4 regions of the Pseudomonas stagnisoli genome follow, and region 1 is predicted to be linked to each of the others. Evidence: riboswitches for the same ligand, from Rfam matches in the RefSeq annotation. Region 1 holds a riboswitch; each other region holds the start of a gene.
What was found. Region 1 has a riboswitch for cobalamin ahead of cobG (precorrin-3B synthase). Riboswitches for the same ligand answer to the same signal wherever they lie in the genome.

Region 2: linked by a shared signal. The riboswitch ahead of ACOAPY_RS18200 (energy-coupling factor ABC transporter permease) and the one ahead of cobG (precorrin-3B synthase) in region 1 are both predicted to bind cobalamin.
Region 3: linked by a shared signal. The riboswitch ahead of cobW (cobalamin biosynthesis protein CobW) and the one ahead of cobG (precorrin-3B synthase) in region 1 are both predicted to bind cobalamin.
Region 4: linked by a shared signal. The riboswitch ahead of ACOAPY_RS03750 (TonB-dependent receptor domain-containing protein) and the one ahead of cobG (precorrin-3B synthase) in region 1 are both predicted to bind cobalamin.

What each region holds. Positions count from the first base shown of each region.
Region 1 is NZ_CP184361.1:3,012,194-3,016,493, reverse strand. Features, by position in the region: gene ACOAPY_RS14560 ((2Fe-2S) ferredoxin domain-containing protein) at 1-112, opposite strand, end outside; gene ACOAPY_RS14555 (cobalt-precorrin-6A reductase) at 122-844, opposite strand; gene cbiE (precorrin-6y C5,15-methyltransferase (decarboxylating) subunit CbiE) at 841-2,043, opposite strand; cobalamin riboswitch at 2,226-2,423, shown strand; gene cobG (precorrin-3B synthase) at 2,521-3,816, shown strand; gene ACOAPY_RS14540 (precorrin-8X methylmutase) at 3,813-4,300, shown strand, end outside.
Region 2 is NZ_CP184361.1:3,766,482-3,770,781, forward strand. Features, by position in the region: gene amn (AMP nucleosidase) at 1-452, opposite strand, end outside; gene ACOAPY_RS18195 (hypothetical protein) at 596-1,309, shown strand; gene ACOAPY_RS18200 (energy-coupling factor ABC transporter permease) at 1,371-2,051, opposite strand; cobalamin riboswitch at 2,092-2,290, opposite strand; gene ACOAPY_RS18205 (hypothetical protein) at 2,391-2,534, shown strand; gene ACOAPY_RS18210 (MFS transporter) at 2,652-3,806, shown strand; gene ACOAPY_RS18215 (YoaK family protein) at 3,876-4,300, shown strand, end outside.
Region 3 is NZ_CP184361.1:1,665,028-1,669,327, forward strand. Features, by position in the region: gene cobN (cobaltochelatase subunit CobN) at 1-1,802, opposite strand, end outside; gene cobW (cobalamin biosynthesis protein CobW) at 1,964-3,013, opposite strand; cobalamin riboswitch at 3,110-3,346, opposite strand; gene ACOAPY_RS08075 (cobalamin biosynthesis protein) at 3,441-3,845, shown strand; gene cobM (precorrin-4 C(11)-methyltransferase) at 3,842-4,300, shown strand, end outside.
Region 4 is NZ_CP184361.1:776,417-780,716, forward strand. Features, by position in the region: gene ACOAPY_RS03745 (helical backbone metal receptor) at 1-353, shown strand, start outside; gene ACOAPY_RS03750 (TonB-dependent receptor domain-containing protein) at 393-2,279, opposite strand; cobalamin riboswitch at 2,361-2,565, opposite strand; gene dxs (1-deoxy-D-xylulose-5-phosphate synthase) at 2,616-4,300, opposite strand, start outside.

The DNA of each region.
Region 1 (4,300 bases):
GCACGGCGGCGCCGAACTGTTCGCCGAACTGGCGGCGGATCAGCTCGGCGAAGCTGCCATGGTCGAGGTCGGGGCCGGCGAACAGGACACGGGCGTAGATTGAGGTCTTCATTGGGTGTTCTCAAAGCAGCGGCTGTAGCGCCTGCCACAGGGTGTCGGGATCGGCGAAGCTGCGCTCCACCTCGGGCAGTGGCGGGCGTTGCAGGATCAAAACCGGCAGGCCGCGCTCGCGGGCGACCTGCAGCTTGGCCTCGGTGGCGTTGCCGCCGCTGTTCTTGCTGATCAGCACATCGAAGCCCTCGTTGGCGAATAGCGCCCGTTCATCTTCGAGCGCGAACGGGCCGCGCGCGGCGATGCAGCGGGCGCGTGGGTGTTCGGGCTGGGCGTCGAGCAGGCGCAGGGTCCAGTGCTGGTGTACCGGGATTTCATCGAGGTGCGCCAGCGGTTCGCGGCCGAGGGTGAAGAGGGGCTTGCGGAAGGGCGCCAGCGCCGAGACCAGTGCGGCCCAGTCGGCTACCTCGCGCCAGTCGTCGCCAGGCTGCGGCTGCCAGCCGGGCCGGCGCAGCGCCCAGCAGGGTACCCCGGCCAGGCGCGCGGCCGCAGCGGCATTGGCGCTGATCCGCGCGGCATAGGGGTGAGTGACGTCCAGCAGCAGGTCGAAGCCTTCAGTGCGAATGAAATCGGCCAACCCTTCGGCACCGCCAAATCCACCGACGCGCACCCGGCAGCTCAGATCATCCGGCACCTTGCCCAGCCCGGCCAGGCTGTAAAGATGCTCGGGGCCCAGGCGTCGCACCAGGCGCAGGGCATCGCCGACGCCGCCGAGCAGCAACACGCGGGTCACGGTTTGTGCACCTGCAGCAGGGTGATCGGCAGTGCGCTGCGCCAGGTATCGAAGTCGCCCAACGGCTGGGCCTGGGCGATGGCGATGCGGGTCAGCTCGCCGCCGTGCTGTGCGCGAAAAGCCACCAGCACGGCCTCGCTCTGCAGGGTCACGGCATTGGCGATCAGCCTGCCGCCCGGCTTGAGCGCCTGCCAGCACTGCTCCAGCATGCCGGGCACGGTGACGCCGCCGCCGATAAAGATGGCGTCGGGCGCTTCCAGCCCGCCCAGGGCCTGCGGTGCCTCGCCGGCCACCAGTTGCAGCTGCGGTGCGCCGAGAGCGTCGCGGTTATGAGCGATCAACTGCTGGCGACCGGCATCAGCTTCGATGGCAATGGCGCGGCAGTGTGGGTGGCTGCGCAGCCATTCGATGCCGATCGAGCCGCAACCAGCACCGACATCCCACAGCAGCTCACCGGGGCGGGGTGCCAGGCGGGCCAGGGTGACGGCGCGCACGTCGCGCTTGGTCAGCTGGCCGTCGTGGCGATAGGCATCGTCGGGCAGGCCGACCGTCAGTGGCAGCGGCTGCACGCCGGTATCGGCCCGGCACTCGACGGCCAGCAGATTGAGTGCGGCCACTTCCTCCAGGTTCCAGCTATCTGCCAGGCCATCGATTCGCCGCTCCAGCGGGCCGCCCAGGTGCTCCAGTACGCTCAGGCGGCTGGCGCCGAAGCCGCGCTCGCGCAGCAGAGCGGCGAGGGCGCTCGGGCTGCTGCCGTCGTTGCACAGGATCAGCAGGCGCTGGCCGTCGTGCAGATGGCGGGCGACGGCCGGCAGCGGGCGCGCGACCACCGACAGCAGGGTGATGTCTTGCAGCGGCCAGCCCAGGCGCGCGGCGGCCAGCGAATAGGCGGAGGGCGTCGGCAGCACAAGCATCTCGCCTTCATCCAGCTGGCGCGCCAGGCTGGCGCCGACGCCGTAGAGCATGGGGTCGCCGCTCGCCAGCACGCAGGTCGGCATGCCGCGCCGCTGCAACACCGGCTCCAGGCTGAAGGGGCTTGGCCAGGTCAGGCGCGCGGCGCGGATGCAAGGTGGCAGCAGGTCGAGCTGGCGCGGCGCACCGACAATGCACTCGGCCTCCAGCAACGCGCGCCGCGCCGCCTTGCCCAGACCGGCGTAGCCGTCTTCGCCAATGCCCACCACTGTCAGCCAGGCCGTCATGCAGCTCTCCTTGCGGTGACGCGCGGGCTTGGCCCTGCGCCGGAAAAAGCGGGCATAATAGCGCCTTCGTCGGTGCCCATGAGACGGTTCACGATCTGGCGAGCTAGAGAAAAACCAGGCGAAAGGGGCTGAGGAAGCGGAGTTTACGAACGGTAAATGAGCATTCCGAAGCCGCTTTCAACGCAGTTTTTCCGACGCGCAGCAGATCGTGGCTCCTTACGGGCCTAAGAGGGAACATGGGTGAGCTCCGGCTCCAACCATGGCTGCCCCCGCAACTGTAAGCAGCGAGTCGCTCCGCACACACGCCACTGAGCAATCGGGAAGGCCGCGCCGCGATGATGACCTGCCAGCCAGGAGACCTGCCGACGACGCAGTCGCGAGTGCCAACATCGGGCGGGGTGTACCGATGCCAAGGAATCGCCCTGCCCGGGTGATGCCTCCGGTTCGGTCGCCGCGTCGTTTGTTGTCGGTGACCGCATGCAGCCAGTTGCTCCTGCCGCGTCTTTGTTGCGTCCCTCGGCCTGCCCGGGGTTATGGCGTGTCGTGCCCGCGCGCGATGGCGGCATTTGCCGCGTCAAGCTGCCCGGTGGGCTGCTGACCAGCGCGCAGGCCCGCGCCGTGGCCGAGGCCGCGCGGCTCTGCGGCAGTGGCGTGCTGGAGCTGACCAACCGCAGCAACCTGCAGTTGCGCGGCGTGCGCGACGAGAATCATGAACCGCTGGTGCAGCACCTGCTGGCCGCCGGCCTCGGCCCGCGCCACCCGGATGCTGATGATGTGCGCAACCTGCTACTCAGTCCGGCGGCCGGGCGCGATCGCAGCGCGCACCTCGATACCCGCCCGCTGGCCGGCCGCCTGCTGGCGCTGCTGGAAAATACGCCCGAGTTTCACGCCTTGTCGGCCAAGTTCGCCCTCCAGCTGGACGGCGGCGAGGCCCTCGCCATGCTCGACCATCCCCACGACCTGTGGCTCAGCGCGTTGCCTGGCGGCACGCACCTGGCCTTCGGCCTGGCGGGCTGCCCGCGCGATGCGGCGCTGGGCGTGATTCCCCTGGCACAGGCGGAGCGACTGGTGGAGGCCGTGCTACGGCTGTTCCTGCAGTTGGCCGGCGCGCATACCCGGATGCGCCAGCTGTTGGCTGAGCTGCCGGTGGAGCAGTTCCTGGCGCGCCTGCCATTGTCTGTTCAGCAGCCATGGGCCACTCCGCGGCGTCCGCGCTATGACAGCCCGCCACTGGGGGCGCATGTGCAGGCGCAGTCAGGCTGGGTGATGCTGCTGGCCGGCGTGCCGCTCGGGAGGCTACACGCCGACCAATTGAGTGCCCTGGCTGAACTGGCTGACTCCGAGGGCTGTGGTGAGCTGCGTCTCACGCCATGGCAGGGGTTGCTGCTGCCGGACATACCTGGGAGCCGTCGAGCCTTCGTCGGCCAAGCCCTGCATGACCTTGGCTTGCTGCTGGAAACGCGCGCGCCGCTGGCCCGCCTGCTCGCCTGCAGCGGCTTGCCCGGCTGCGCCAGGGCCCAGGCGGACACCAAGGCCGATGCCCGCAAGCTGGCTGAGCGCCTCCCGGCGCACATCGCCCAGGTGCACCTGAGCGGCTGCCCGCGCAGCTGCGCCGCCGCTCATATCGCGCCTTATACGCTGCTGGCCCAGCCCGGCGGCCGTTACGACCTCTATCGCCGCGAGCAGGGCCTGGCCGGGTTCGGCCGCCTGTTGGCGCAATCCCTCGATATCGACCAAGCCGGCGAGCGCCTCGCCGCAGGAAGCCCCGAATGATCGATTACATCCGCGATGGTCAGGAGATCTACCGCCAGTCCTTCGCCACCATCCGCGCCGAGGCCGACCTCTCGGCGATCCCCGTCGACCTGGAAAAGCTCGCCGTGCGTTTGATCCACGCCTGCGGGATGGTCGATGTGGTGCAGGACCTGCGTTTCTCGCCCGGTGCCGGTGCCGCCGGCCGCGCCGCCCTGGCCAAGGGCGCGCCGATCCTCTGCGATGCGCGCATGGTGGCCGAAGGCATCACCCGCGCGCGCCTGCCGGCGAACAACCCGGTGATCTGCACGCTGCACAATACAGACGTGCCGCAGCTGGCCCGCGAGCTTGGCAACACCCGCTCTGCCGTGGCTCTTGAACACTGGCGCGAGCACCTGGAAGGCAGCGTGGTGGTGATCGGCAACGCACCGACCGCGTTGTTCTACCTGCTGGAGATGCTCGACGCCGGCGCGCCCAGGCCGGCGCTGATCTTGGGCATGCCGGTGGG
Region 2 (4,300 bases), 750 kb from region 1:
TCGGTACTGGGAAACACCCGCGCCAGCTCGGCGGCGGTCACCCCGGAACCGGACAGCTCGTCGCCCTGGTCAACCACGTAGGGATAGGGAATGTTCTGCTGGCTGAAGCCGACCTCGACCGTCACCGAGAAGTCTTCCATCAGCGGCCGCAGCTGATCCAGCAGGTAACCGCGAAAGGCCAGCGGCTGGGTCACGGTGGCGCGGTAGGTGCCGGGTACCTGCACCTTGGCATAGGCACGCACGCTGCTCGGCACCTCGCCCTGGCAATGGTAGGTCAGACGCAACTCGGGGTAGCGGAACAGCGCACGCTCGGTTTCACCGGGCAGGGTGCGCTCCTTGAGGTAGCGTTTGAGCGCCAGACTGAGTGCCTCAGAGGCCTGGCGATGCAGGGCGGCGAGGCGATCGACGGCCTCCTCGGCGGTGGCGGCGACGATGAAATCGGTAGACGACATGACAGTCACGGGACAGCTTCCTGGCTTGGCAACGGCTCTATCTTGCGCCGTGCGGCAGTCGGCCCGCCAGCCCCGAGCACAACTGGCAAGCGCAGCCGGGCGCCAGCTTCTAGGCTTGGAGCTCGGATACCCCGGAGCTAAACATGCGCGCCCTGTCGATTCTCTGCCTGCTTGCCTGTACCGGCCCGACCCTGCTGGCCGCCGACCTCGACGGGCACTACCAGGGCACCCTCGACGAGCGCCCGGTGCAGTTGGTGCTGCGCAGCCAGGGACAGCAGGTGGAAGGCGAGTACATCGAGGACCAGCAGCGCTTTCGCCTCAGCGGCCACTTTGATGGCCAGGCCCTGCAGGCGCAGATCAGCGCCGCGGATTCCGGCCAGGTGCTGGCCAACATGAATGCTAACTACGCCAACGACATGCTCGCCGCCAGCCTGGCCGCGCGCGACCCACAGAGCGGCCAGACACTGCTGCGCGAGACGCTTTTCCAGCGGGTCGCCACGGTCCCGCCGCAAGCAAATCCGCGGCAGGACCCGGCGCTGGTCGGCACCTGGGTGTTCGAGCAGATGAGCAACAGTGAGGGCCTGGAGTATGCCTCGCTGACCACGGTCACCACCCTGCGCATTCGCGCTGACGGCAGCATCGAGCAATGGCGCCGCAGCGTGGCCGGCGGCAGCGAATGGAGCTACGACCGTCCGGGCGAGCTGCAGTACAGCGGACGCTGGCGCAGTGAGCAGGGCCTGCTCCTGGTGCAATTGAAAGGGACGAAGGATTTCCAGCCAGCGGCGCGCTATCGCTTCGACACGCCCTACCTGGTCACCGAGAGCAACACCGGCAGGATGGTCTGGCAGCGGCGCTGAGTCACGCACCCAGCGCCGGCGAGGGAGACGCCAGACCGCCAGGCGGTCCGGCGCGGCAGGGTCAGGCTGGCTGGTGCAGGCGCACGTTGAACAGCGGACCCTGGCTGTAGCGCGACAGGGCCTTGGCGGCGGCCAGCACACCCAGGTCGATCAGCGGCTCGAGCAGCACCACGCTCATGTAGGCCAGGCCGAAGCTGCCGACCGAAGCCAGGTTCTCGCTGGAGAAGCCGTGGCCGTAGAACGCCCAGAAGGCCACCCAGGCGACGATGCCACCCTGGTAGGCGGTGGACAGCGCCAGCGCCTGCGTGTAGCGAGTGTCCACATAAGCGGTACGCGCCGGGATGATGCGCTTGGCCAGCAGGTGGATGCCCCACAGCGGCAGCAGCAGGGTGGTGACGTTCATACCGTACTGCGGCAGGTCGAACTGAGCGAAGAACAGGCCCTGGATCAGCAACCCGGCGGCCAGGCCGATGGCCGCCGCCCCCGCGCCGAACAGCAGCAGCAGGGTCGAGCCGAGGATCAGGTGGACTTCCGAGACACCCACCGGGTGATGCGGCAGTACCTCGAAGAAGCCGAACACCAGAACGGTGGTGATCAGGCTGCGCAGCGCCAGGGCCAGGGCCCCGCCGTTGTCGCGAATACTGTCACGGGCCAGCTTGACGGTCAGGCCCAGGCCGGCAACGGCCGTGGCATAGCTGAGGAAGATCTTGGCGCCTTCGACGACACCCGGTTCGATATGCATATGAATTCCTTTCCCGCGCCCACCGCGCGGTGATCTGGAGGTGGTTGGAGGTGCGATGGCAGGTCTCCTGGCTCGCGGCTCGGCGCTCCGCCCGCCTTCCCGACCCGAGGGTCAGTGGCATGTGGGCTTCGCTCGCCGCTTACAGTTGCGGGGGCAGCCAGGGCATTGGCGACATGCGCCGCACCCTGTTCCCTTTTCATCCGCCCATGAGGGGCGGAACCATCGGCGGCCACCTTAACGTCATGCGCCGGCAAAAGACAGCCCGTCCGCCACGCATTGACCCCGGCCAGGCCGCGCCCTAGACTTCGCGCCCCGCCGATTCCAGCGAAAACGCCTGCAATGTCGTCGTCTGCCCACCTGCCCTGTTCCGCCCAGCCCGACCCACGGCTGCTGGCGCGCATCTGGCCGCGTGATGCGCTGCAACGTCGTCGCCGCAGCGTGCTGTTCGCCTTCACCTTCTCGCCTCCCGCCGCCCACCGCTGAGTCACGCAGGCCCCGCGCCGCGACTCCCCCGCGCCCTTGTCAGCTGTCCCGCCTCCCGGCGTGGACAACCTTCGCTTTATTGGCCGCGCCCGGGCCACAAACGGGCTGGAGAGCAACATGAACCCTCGCTATCTGCTCGGCGTGCTGATCTTCGCCGTGTCCGTGGTCGGCCTGAGCATGGGCGCCACCCTGCCGCTGGTGGCCCTGCGCCTGCATGAGGCCGGCGCCGGCAGCCTGGCCATCGGCGCGCTGTCGGCCATGCCGGCGGCCGGGATGATCCTCGGCGCCCTGCTGGTCGGCCGCCTGTGCCGCCATTTCAGCGGCCGCCAGCTGTACCTCGCCTGCTTCGCGCTGTGCCTGCTGGCCAGCGCCGCCCTGCTACTGCCCGAGCCGAGCCTGCCGCTGCTGGCCAGCGCGCGCCTGCTGCTCGGCGTCGGCATGGGCGTGCTGGTGATCCTCGGCGAATCCTGGGTCAACGAGCTGTGCGACGAGCGCAAGCGCGGCCAGACCGTCGCGCTTTACGCCGCCTGCTTCACCGGCTGCCAGCTGGGCGGACCGGCGATGATCAGCCTGTTCGGTACCGCCAGTGCCTGGCCGGTGCTGCTGGTGGTGGCGGCCAATCTGGTGGCCTTGGCACTGGTCTGGCACAGCCTGCCGGCGGGCTGGTCGGAAACTGCCGAAGAGGCGCCGCGGCGCTTCTCCCTGGTCGGCTTCGTCCGCGTCGCCCCGGCGCTGTGCCTGGGCGTACTGTTCTTCGCCTTCTTCGATGCGGTGGTGTTGTCGCTATTCCCCGTGTATGCCAGCGGGCACGGCTGGGCGGTCGGTGTGGCGGCGCTGATGGCCAGCGTAATCCTCGGCGGCGACATGCTTTGCCAAGTGCCATTGGGCTGTCTCTCCGACCGCGTCGAGCGACGCGCCCTGCACCTGGCCTGCGGCCTGGTGACCCTGGGCATCGGTCTGGCGCTGCCCTGGCTGATCGAGCAGCGCGAACTGCTGTGGCCGGCCCTGACAGTCCTCGGCGCCGCCGCCGGCGGCATCTACACCCTGGCCCTGGTGCTGATCGGCCAGCATTTCCGCGGCCCCGACCTGGTCACCGCCAACGCCTGCGTCGGCATGCTGTGGGGCGTCGGCAGCCTGCTCGGCCCGCTGCTCAGCGGCGCGCTGATGGGTATCGGTCCACAAGGCCTGCCCCTGGCCCTGTGCCTGGCGGCCAGTCTGTTCGTGGTGGCGGCCCTCGGCGCCCTGCCGCTGACGCGGCGGGTGTTCTCCTAAGGATGAATGGCGCGCCGGCAGCGATTGCGGCATAACAGCAGGCAACGACACGCCGGGGGACGTCTCGCCATGATCAATCAACTACCACGCTGGGTGGAGATCGGCGGCTTCTGCCTGGCGCTGATCGCCGGCAGCGTGAATGCCATCGCGCTGCTCGGGTTCAACCACCAGGGTGTCTCGCATCTGTCCGGCAGCTCCAGTCTGCTCGGCGTGGAGCTGGCCCAGGGTGACACCGGCGCAGCCCTGCACCTGCTGCTGATCCTGCTCAGCTTCGTGCTCGGCGCCGCCATCAGCGGCTGTGTGATCGGCCACCAGTCGCTCAAGCTCGGCCGGCGCTACGGCGTGGCGCTGCTGGCGGAAAGCCTGGCCCTGCTGCTGGCGATGCTGATGCTGGAGCGCGGCAGCGACTTCGGCCATTACCTGGCCTCGGCCGCCTGCGGCCTGCAGAACGCGATGACCAGCACCTACAGCGGCGCCGTGGTGCGCACCACCCA
Region 3 (4,300 bases), 1.3 Mb from region 1:
GCCTGGGTACGGCGCTTGGCCTGGGCGCCTTCGCCGGGGTCGTTGACGATAAAGGGATAGAGGTTGGGCAAGGGGCCTAAGATCGCGCTCGGCCAGCAGGCCTCGGACAGGCCGACGCTCTTGCCCGGCAGCCACTCCAGGTTGCCGTGCTTGCCGACATGGATCAGTGCGTCGACAGCGAACGCGCTGCGCAGCCAGCAGTAGAAGGCGAGATAACCATGTGGTGGTACCAGATCCGGATCGTGGTACACCGCCGCAGCGTCCAGTTGGTAACCGCGTGCCGGCTGGATGCCGACGAAGGTCAGGCCGAAGCGCAGGCCGGCGATCATCAGGCGGCCGCCACGGTACATCGGGTCCTGCTCGGGCGGGCCCCAGCGCTCGGTCACGGCGCGCTGATTGGCTGCGGGCAGGCTGGCGAACCAGCGCTGGTAGTCGTCCAGCGCCAGGCTCTGGGCGCAGGGGCGCAGGTCGAGGTTGTCCAGGTCGTTGGTCACGCCGCCGAGCAGTAGGTGGATCAGCGCGGTGCCGTCGCTCGGCAGGCTATCGACTGGATAACCCTGCTGCTGCAGGGCGCGTAGGATATTCAGCGCAGCGGCCGGGGTGTCCAGGCCGACGCCGTTGCCGATGCGGCCGTCGCGGGTTGGGTAGTTGGCCAGGATCAGGGCGACGCGCTTTTCGGCGTTGGCCTTGGCTGCGAGCTGGGTCCAGCGTCGTGCCAGTTCGGCGACGAAGTCCATGCCCGGCAGGTGTGGGCGGTAGCGCACCACGTCGCTCTGGCTGCGCTCGCTGCGCGCTGCCACGCCCTTGAAGGTAATCGGCCGGGTGATCAGGCGGCCATCCAGCTCGGGCAGGGCGATATGCATGGCCAGGTCGCGCGGGCCCAGGCCCTGGGCACTGGCCTGCCACTGCTCTTCGCTGTCCAGGGCGCAGAGCGCCTGCAGCACCGGTACATCGCGGCGGAACGGCCGCGCTTGTGGCGACTCCGGGTTGGATTGGGCGAAGCCGGTGGTGTTGAGGATCACCGCCGCGTTGGTCTCATCCAGCCAGGCTTCGACCTGCGCCAGGCATTCGGCTTCCTTGAGGCTGGCTACGGCTATCGGCAGCGGGTTGAGACCCTGGGCCTGCAGGCGCTGGCAGAAGATGTCGACGAAGGCCGTGTTCCCGGCCTGTACCTGGGCGCGGTAGAACAGCAGCGCCGCCACCGGCCGGCCGGGTTGCCAGTCGGCGCGCCAGTGATCCAGGGTTGTCTCAGCATGGCGCGGGTGATGGATCAGCGTGCGCGGCAGGGCGCGCGGCTCGATCCAGGGGTAGTCGCGCTGCAGCCAGCGGCTGGCGATGCAGTGCAGCAGATGGCGGGCATTGTCCGCACCGCCCTGGCGCAGGTACTGCCACAGGCGCTGGCTGTCCTCGCTTGCCACGTTGCTCAGTTCGCTCAGCTCGGGATCGGCGCGGTCGTCGCCCGGCACCAGGATAATGGTGGCGCCCAGGCGGCCCAGCTCGACCACACGTTCGATGCCGTAGCGCCAGTAGCTGACGCCGCCGTGCACCGAGATCAGGATGACCTTGGCGTGGCGCAGCACCTGCTCGACGTAGAAATCCACCGAAGCATGGTTGGGCAGCTGCGCCGGGCTGGCCAGGCGCAGGCTGGGGAAATCCGCGGGCAGCTCGCGTGCGACCTCGGCCAGCAAGGAGAGGTGCGAGTCACCGGTGCAAAGGATCACCAGCTCGGCCGGGGTCTGGCCGAGGTCGGCGATGCTGTCGGCCGGCAGGGTGACGCCGGCCTGGGCGCGGAGCAGGTGCATGAGTCAGGGCTCCGAGTGGCCTGGGAGGCCCTCACCCCAGCCCTCTCCCGGGGGGAGAGGGAGTCGGTGCTGCGCCAGATTTTCAGTTGAGCATGGCTTTGCTCCCCTCTCCCCTCGGGAGAGGGGCCGGGGGTGAGGGAGCCACAGCCGACTCGCGCTCATCACGCCAGCACGGCCTTCAACTCCGCCTCGATGGCGGCACGGTCGAGGTCCTGGCCGATCAGCACCAGGCGCGTTTGCCTCGCCTCGTCGGCGCCCCAGGCGCGGTCGAAGTGGCGGTCGAAGCGCTGGCCGACGCCCTGGACCAGCAGGCGCATGGCCTTGCCGGGGATGGCGGCGAAGCCCTTGACGCGCAGGATGCCGTGCCTGGCCACGGCCTCCTTCAGGGCGGCCAGCAGACGCGCTTCCTCGGCTTCCGGCAGCACGACGTCGAAGGCGTCGAACTCGTCGTGGTCGTGGTCCTCGTCTTCCTCGTCGTGGTGGGTGCGCCGGCTGTCGATATGCAGCTCGGTCTCGCAGTTCAGGCCGAGCAGCACCTCCAGCGGCAGCTCGCCGCCCTGGGCCTCGACCACCTTGACTGCTGGCGGCAGCTCCTCGGCCACTTCGGCGCGCACGGCAGCCAGCGCATCGGCATCCAGCAGGTCGGTCTTGTTCAGCAGCACCAGGTCAGCGCTGGCCAGCTGGTCGGCGAACAGCTCGTGCAGCGGCGACTCGTGGTCCAGGTTCGGGTCCTGCTTGCGCTGGGCGTCCACCTGCTCGGGGAAGGCGGCGAAGGTGCCGGCGGCCACGGCCGGGCTGTCGACCACGGTGATCACCGCATCCACGGTGCAGGCGGTGCGGATCTCCGGCCAGTTGAAGGCCTGTACCAGCGGCTTGGGCAGCGCCAGACCGCTGGTTTCGATGAGGATATGGTCGAGCTCGCCGCGGCGTGCCACCAGCTCGCGCATCACCGGGAAGAACTCTTCCTGCACGGTGCAGCACAGGCAGCCGTTGGCCAGCTCGAAGATGCGACCTTCGGCCTCTTCCTCGCTGCAGCCGATGGAGCATTGCTTGAGGATGGCGCCGTCGATACCCAGCTCGCCGAACTCGTTGACGATCACTGCGATGCGCCGGCCGCCCGCGTGGCTCAGCAGATGACGCAGCAGGGTGGTTTTGCCGGCACCGAGAAAACCGGTGACGATGGTGACGGGGAGTTTGGCGAGAGTGTGCATGGCGGCCCTGCTGCGTCGGGAAAATGGACGGACGGGCAGGGCGGGGCTCCCGCAGGCGAGCGAGGGCCGAACACCACCGGATCACCCCGCCCGGTTGTCGAACACTTTCACGAGGCAGGTCTCCTGGCTCACGGCGTGAGGCCGAAAGCCTCCTGCGATCTCTGGCGAGATCATAGGGGGCTCGGGCTCGATCCTTCGCCTTCCCACCCCTGAGGGCAGTGGCATGTCGAAGGACGTCATCCGTTCACAGTTGCGGGGGCAGCCAGGGCATCGACCCTGTTCCCTCTTAGCTTCTTCGCCGGGCGAAGAAGAACCTCGGAAAGGGCGCAAGGCTACGCAGCGGCCGGGAAGCGGTCAACCGCGCGGTTGACCCGCATCGGCGCGCGTGCTGAGCTACGCGGCCTTTTGGCTCGCAGCGGGGGTACCCATGCCGATTCGCCTGATCGCCGGGTTCGGCTGCCGGCGCGGTTGTCCGGTGGACGAACTGCAGGTGCTGCTGCTGCAGTGCCTGGCCGCCCATGGCCGACAGCTGGACGAACTGGTCGGGCTGGCCAGCAGCGCGCACAAGCGTGGTGAGCCTAGTTTGCAGACTTTGGCAGAGCGCCTGGGGCTGCCGCTGGAACATGTAGCGGCCGAGGCACTGCAGGCATTCGCCGGGCAGGCCGAGGTCAACCCGCTCACCCAGCAAGTGGCCGGCAGCCCGGCGGTGGCCGAGCCCAGCGCCCTGGCCGCCGCCGCGCGCCATGGGCGGGCGCAGCTGCTCGGCCCGCGCCTGCGCAGCGCCAATGCCACCTGCGCCCTGGCGCGCATCGATTCGGAGCCCTGTGCATGACCGTCTATTTCATTGGCGCCGGCCCCGGCGACCCCGAGCTGATCACCGTCAAGGGCCAGCGCCTGATCCGCAGCTGCCCGGTGATCCTCTATGCCGGTTCGCTGGTGCCGGCGGCGCTGCTCGACGGCCACCGCGCCGAGCGGGTGGTGAATACCGCCGAACTGCACCTGTCGCAAATCGTCGCCCTGCTGGCCGAGGCCCATGCCCTGGGCCAGGACGTGGCCCGCGTGCATTCCGGCGACCCCTCGCTGTATGGCGCGATTGGCGAGCAGATCCGCGAGCTGCGTGCGCGGAATATCCCCTTCGAGATCATCCCCGGGGTAACCGCGACCGCTGCCTGCGCAGCGCTGCTGGAGGTCGAGCTGACCCTGCCGGAGGTGGCGCAAACAGTGATCCTCACCCGCTACGGGCACAACTCGCCGATGCCGGCTGGGGAGGAGCTGGGCGCCCTGGCC
Region 4 (4,300 bases), 2.1 Mb from region 1:
GCCGTGACCCGCCGTTGGCGGTGTTCTATCAGGTGTGGAACGAGCCCCTGTACACCCTGGGCGGGCGGCAGATCGTCAGCGACGCGTTGCGGGTGTGTGGCGCGCGCAACGTGTTCGCCGATCTGCAGTTGCCCGCACCCCAGGTCAATGTCGAGGCGGTGCTGGGGCGCGCGCCCGAGGTGATTCTTGGCGGCAGCGATGCCGAACTGCAGCGCTGGCAAGCCTGGCCGCAGTTGCCGGCGGTGCGTCTGGGGCAGCTGTGGTCGGTCCCGGACAAGGGCCTGGAACGCCCCAGCTTCCAGATGCTGGCGGCCACCGAGCAGCTCTGCGAGCTGCTGGCCAAGGCCCGTTGAGGCATTAAGCAACAAGGCCCCTCGCGGGGCCTTGTGCGTTTACAGCCTGGGCGTCCAGACGAACCCGAGCAGTGCCGTGCGGCCTTCCTGGCGGTAGCCGTAGCGTTCGCCCTCGTGCTCGTACAGGGCGCGCTGGTAGTCCTTGTCCAGCAGGTTGTCGATCTTCGCCTCCAGCTTCAGCTCGTCACTGGCCTGCCAGCTGCCACGCAGACCGAGCAGGCCGTAGCCGCCCAGCTCGTACTGGTTGTTCGGATCGTCGTAGCTGCTGCTGGCCAGTTGCCAGGTGGCGCCGACGGCGAATTCGCCGAAGCTGCGGTCCAGGTCCAGGCTCAGGGTGCGACGGGCTCGGCGGTTGAGGGTGTGGCCGCTGTCACGGTCGCGCGGGTCGACGAACGCGATGCCGAGCTGCCCCTGCCAGCCGAACAGTTCCTGCTGCAGGTTGGCCTCGAAACCGTGGATACGGGCTTTGGCAATGTTCTGCGGGATGAAGTCCTGATCGTTGGCGATCGCGTCTTCGATATCGGTGCGGTACAGCGAGGCCTCCAGGCGAGTGCGTTCGGCCAGTTGGCTGCGCCACTGCAGCTCATAGCTCTTCGAATGCTCGGGCTTGAGGTCTGGGTTGCTGTAGTCGGGGTAGTAGAGGTCGTTGAAAGTCGGTGCGCGGAAGCCCTCGCTGTACGACAGCACCAGATCGTTGGTGGCGTTCAGTGGCAGGGTCAGGGCGCCGCTCCAGGTGTTTTCGCTGCCGAACTGTTCGTTCTTGTCGTGGCGCATGCCCACTTCGGTGGAAAAGCCCTCGCCGTCATAGCGGTGCTGGATGAAGGCAGCCTGGTTCCAGCGTTGCTGCTCGGCGAACGCGGTGTTGCTGTTGAGCTGATCCTCGTACCAGTCGGCGCCCAGCAACAGGCTGTGGCGGTCGCTCAGGGTCAGGGTGTTGAGCCAGTTGAGCGAGTCGCGGTAGGTATTGAACACGCCGCGCTCGTCACTGAGCTTGTCCAGGCTTTCCTCGCGGTTCTCGCTGTGACCGACTTCCAGGCGGCTGCTCCACAGGTCATTGATCTGCGCGTCCAGGTAACTGGAAACGCTGCTGAGGGTGAAGTCGCTGTAGGGCTCCTGGCCGACCGACTCGAAGGTGGTCATGTCGTAACGGCCGAAGGGATTGTCGAACTCGGTGCGGCCGCGCTGGTCGAGGACGTTGACGCCGGCTTCCAGGCTGTCGCTGAAGCTGTGGCTGAGGCTCAGGCTGAAGGCCTTGTTGCGATAACCGTCGTGATCCTGGTCGGAGTCGTAGGAAGGGCCGGTGCGGTCGATGCCGTCGGTTTCGTCGAGGCTGCCGGCCAGGCTGAAACGAGTCTGCGCGTCGCCGCCGGAGATGCCGGCACTGCGGCGCCAGCTGGCATTGCTGCCGTAGCCCATGCGCACGAAGGGTTGCAGGCCTTCACCGGCGCTGCGGCGGGTAAAGATCTGCACCACGCCACCAATGGCGTCGGCGCCGTACACCGCCGAACGCGGGCCGCGCAGCACTTCGACACGTTCGATCTGGTCGACATTGAGGTACTGCAGGCTGCTGTCGCCGGAGCTGGCCGACGCGATGCGCATGCCATCCACCAGCACCAGGCTCTGTGCCGACTTGGTGCCGCGGATGTACAGGCTGGTCAGGCTGCCGGCGCCATTGTCGGTCACCTGCACGCCGGGCACGCGGCGCAGCAGGTCGCTGACCGATGCCGGCTGCAGGCGCTCGATGTCGGCGCGGGTGAACACGGTGCTCGTCGCGCTGCTGGCTTCGCGTTGCTGCACGTCGCGGTTGGCGCTGATCAGCGTCTCTGGCAGCTTGAGCGCGGCGTCCTGGCTGGCGGCCAGCACGGCACCGGCAGGCAGCAGGGCCAGGCTCAGGGCCGAGAGGGGCAGGGTGTGGGACAGTTTCATCGGGGTTCCTCAAAGACAAAGACTTCGAGGAGGGCAGAAAGCAGGCGCGTGGCGGCACCTGACGGTGCGGCCCTCCGCAACACCAGTCGAATCCTCCAGGCCGGTCTCCGGGCTCTCGATTCCACTCCGCGCGCCTTCCCGGTTGACCCGGTGGCTGTTGCGCGGACCTGCAGCAGGGCTGCGATCGATTACCGTTGCGGGGGCAGCGCCGGGATTGCTCATGGAGCGCACCGGCTTCCCGATTATCGCCGGCATTGACCGGCGCACCTGATGGATAACAAAACGCCGCGCACCTTAGTGCACGGCGTGTTGAAGCTCAAGCAAGTTTAGCGTGGCTCAGCTTGAACTTTGCTCAAGTTGCTGCAGGCGGCGACGGACGGCCGCTTCGATGCCGGCCTGGTCCAGGCCGCACTCGGCGAGCATCTGCGCCGGCTTGGCGTGCTCTACGTAGTAATCGGGCAGGCCCAGGTGCAGCAGTGGCTTGACCTGGTTCTCGGCGGCGAGGAACTCGCTGACCGCGCTGCCGGCGCCGCCCATCACGGCGTTTTCCTCGATGGTCACCAGCAGATCGTGACTGGCCGCCAGTTCGCGCAGCAGGGCTTCGTCCAGGGGTTTTACGAAGCGCATATCGACCACCGTGGCATCCAGGCTCTCGCCCACGCGCAGGGCCTCGGCCAGCTGCACACCGAAGACCAGCAGGGCCACGCCCCGGCCCTGGCGGCGCACCACGGCCTTGCCGATCTCCACACCTGTCAAGGCCGGATCGATGGGCGCGTTGGGACCGCTGCCTCGCGGATAGCGCACGGCTGCCGGGCCCTGGAAGTGGTAGCCGGTGGTCAGTAGCTGGCGCAGCTCGTTCTCGTCGCTGGGGGTGGCGATGAGCATGCCGGGGATGCAGCGCAGGTAGGAAATGTCGAAGCTGCCGGCGTGGGTCGGACCGTCTTCGCCAACCAGGCCGGCACGGTCGATGGCGAACAGCACGTCGAGGTTCTGCACCGCCACGTCGTGGATCAACTGGTCGTAGGCGCGCTGCAGGAAGGTGGAGTAGATCGCCACCACCGGCTTGGCGCCGTCGCAGGCCATGCCGGCGGCCAGGGTCACCGCATGCTGCTCGGCGATGGCCACGTCGAAGTAGCGCTCGGGGAAGCGCTCGCTGAAGGCCACCAGGTCCGAGCCTTCCTTCATCGCCGGGGTGATGCCGACCAGGCGCGGGTCTGCGGCCGCCATATCGCACAGCCACTGGCCGAACACACCGGAATACTTGGGCCCGGAGGGCTGCTTGGGCGCCACCGGGGCGTTGATCGGTTCCAGCTTGGTAATGGCGTGGTAGCCGATCGGGTCGGCCTCGGCCGGCGCGAAGCCCTTGCCCTTCTTGGTCACCACGTGGAGGAACTGCGGGCCCTCCAGATCGCGCATATTGCGCAGCGTGGCGAGCAGGGTGGGCAGGTCATGGCCGTCGATGGGGCCGACGTAGTTCCAGCCCAGCTCCTCGAACAGCGTGCCCGGTACCAGCATGCCCTTGGCGTGCTCTTCGACCTTGCGCGCGATCTCCCAGGCGCCGGGCAGACGCGAGAGGATCTTCTTGCTGCCCTCGCGCATGCTCGAATAGGTGCGACTGGAAATGATCTTGGCCAGGTAGTTGGACAGGCCGCCGACGTTCTTGGAGATCGACATGTCGTTGTCGTTGAGCACGACCAGCATGTTGGCCTTGACGTCGGAGGCGTGGTTGAGCGCCTCGAAGGCCATGCCGGCGGTCAGCGCGCCGTCGCCGATCACCGCCACCGCCTTGCGCTTGCTGCCCTGCAGGCGCGCGGCGATGGCCATGCCCAGCGCGGCGCTGATGCTGGTGCTGGAGTGGCCGACGCCAAAGGTGTCGTACTCGCTCTCGCTGCGGCGCGGGAAGGCGGCCAGGCCGTCCTTCTGGCGCAGACTGCCCATGCGCTCGCGACGGCCGGTGAGGATCTTGTGCGGGTAGGCCTGGTGGCCCACGTCCCACACCAGGCGGTCATCCGGCGTATCGA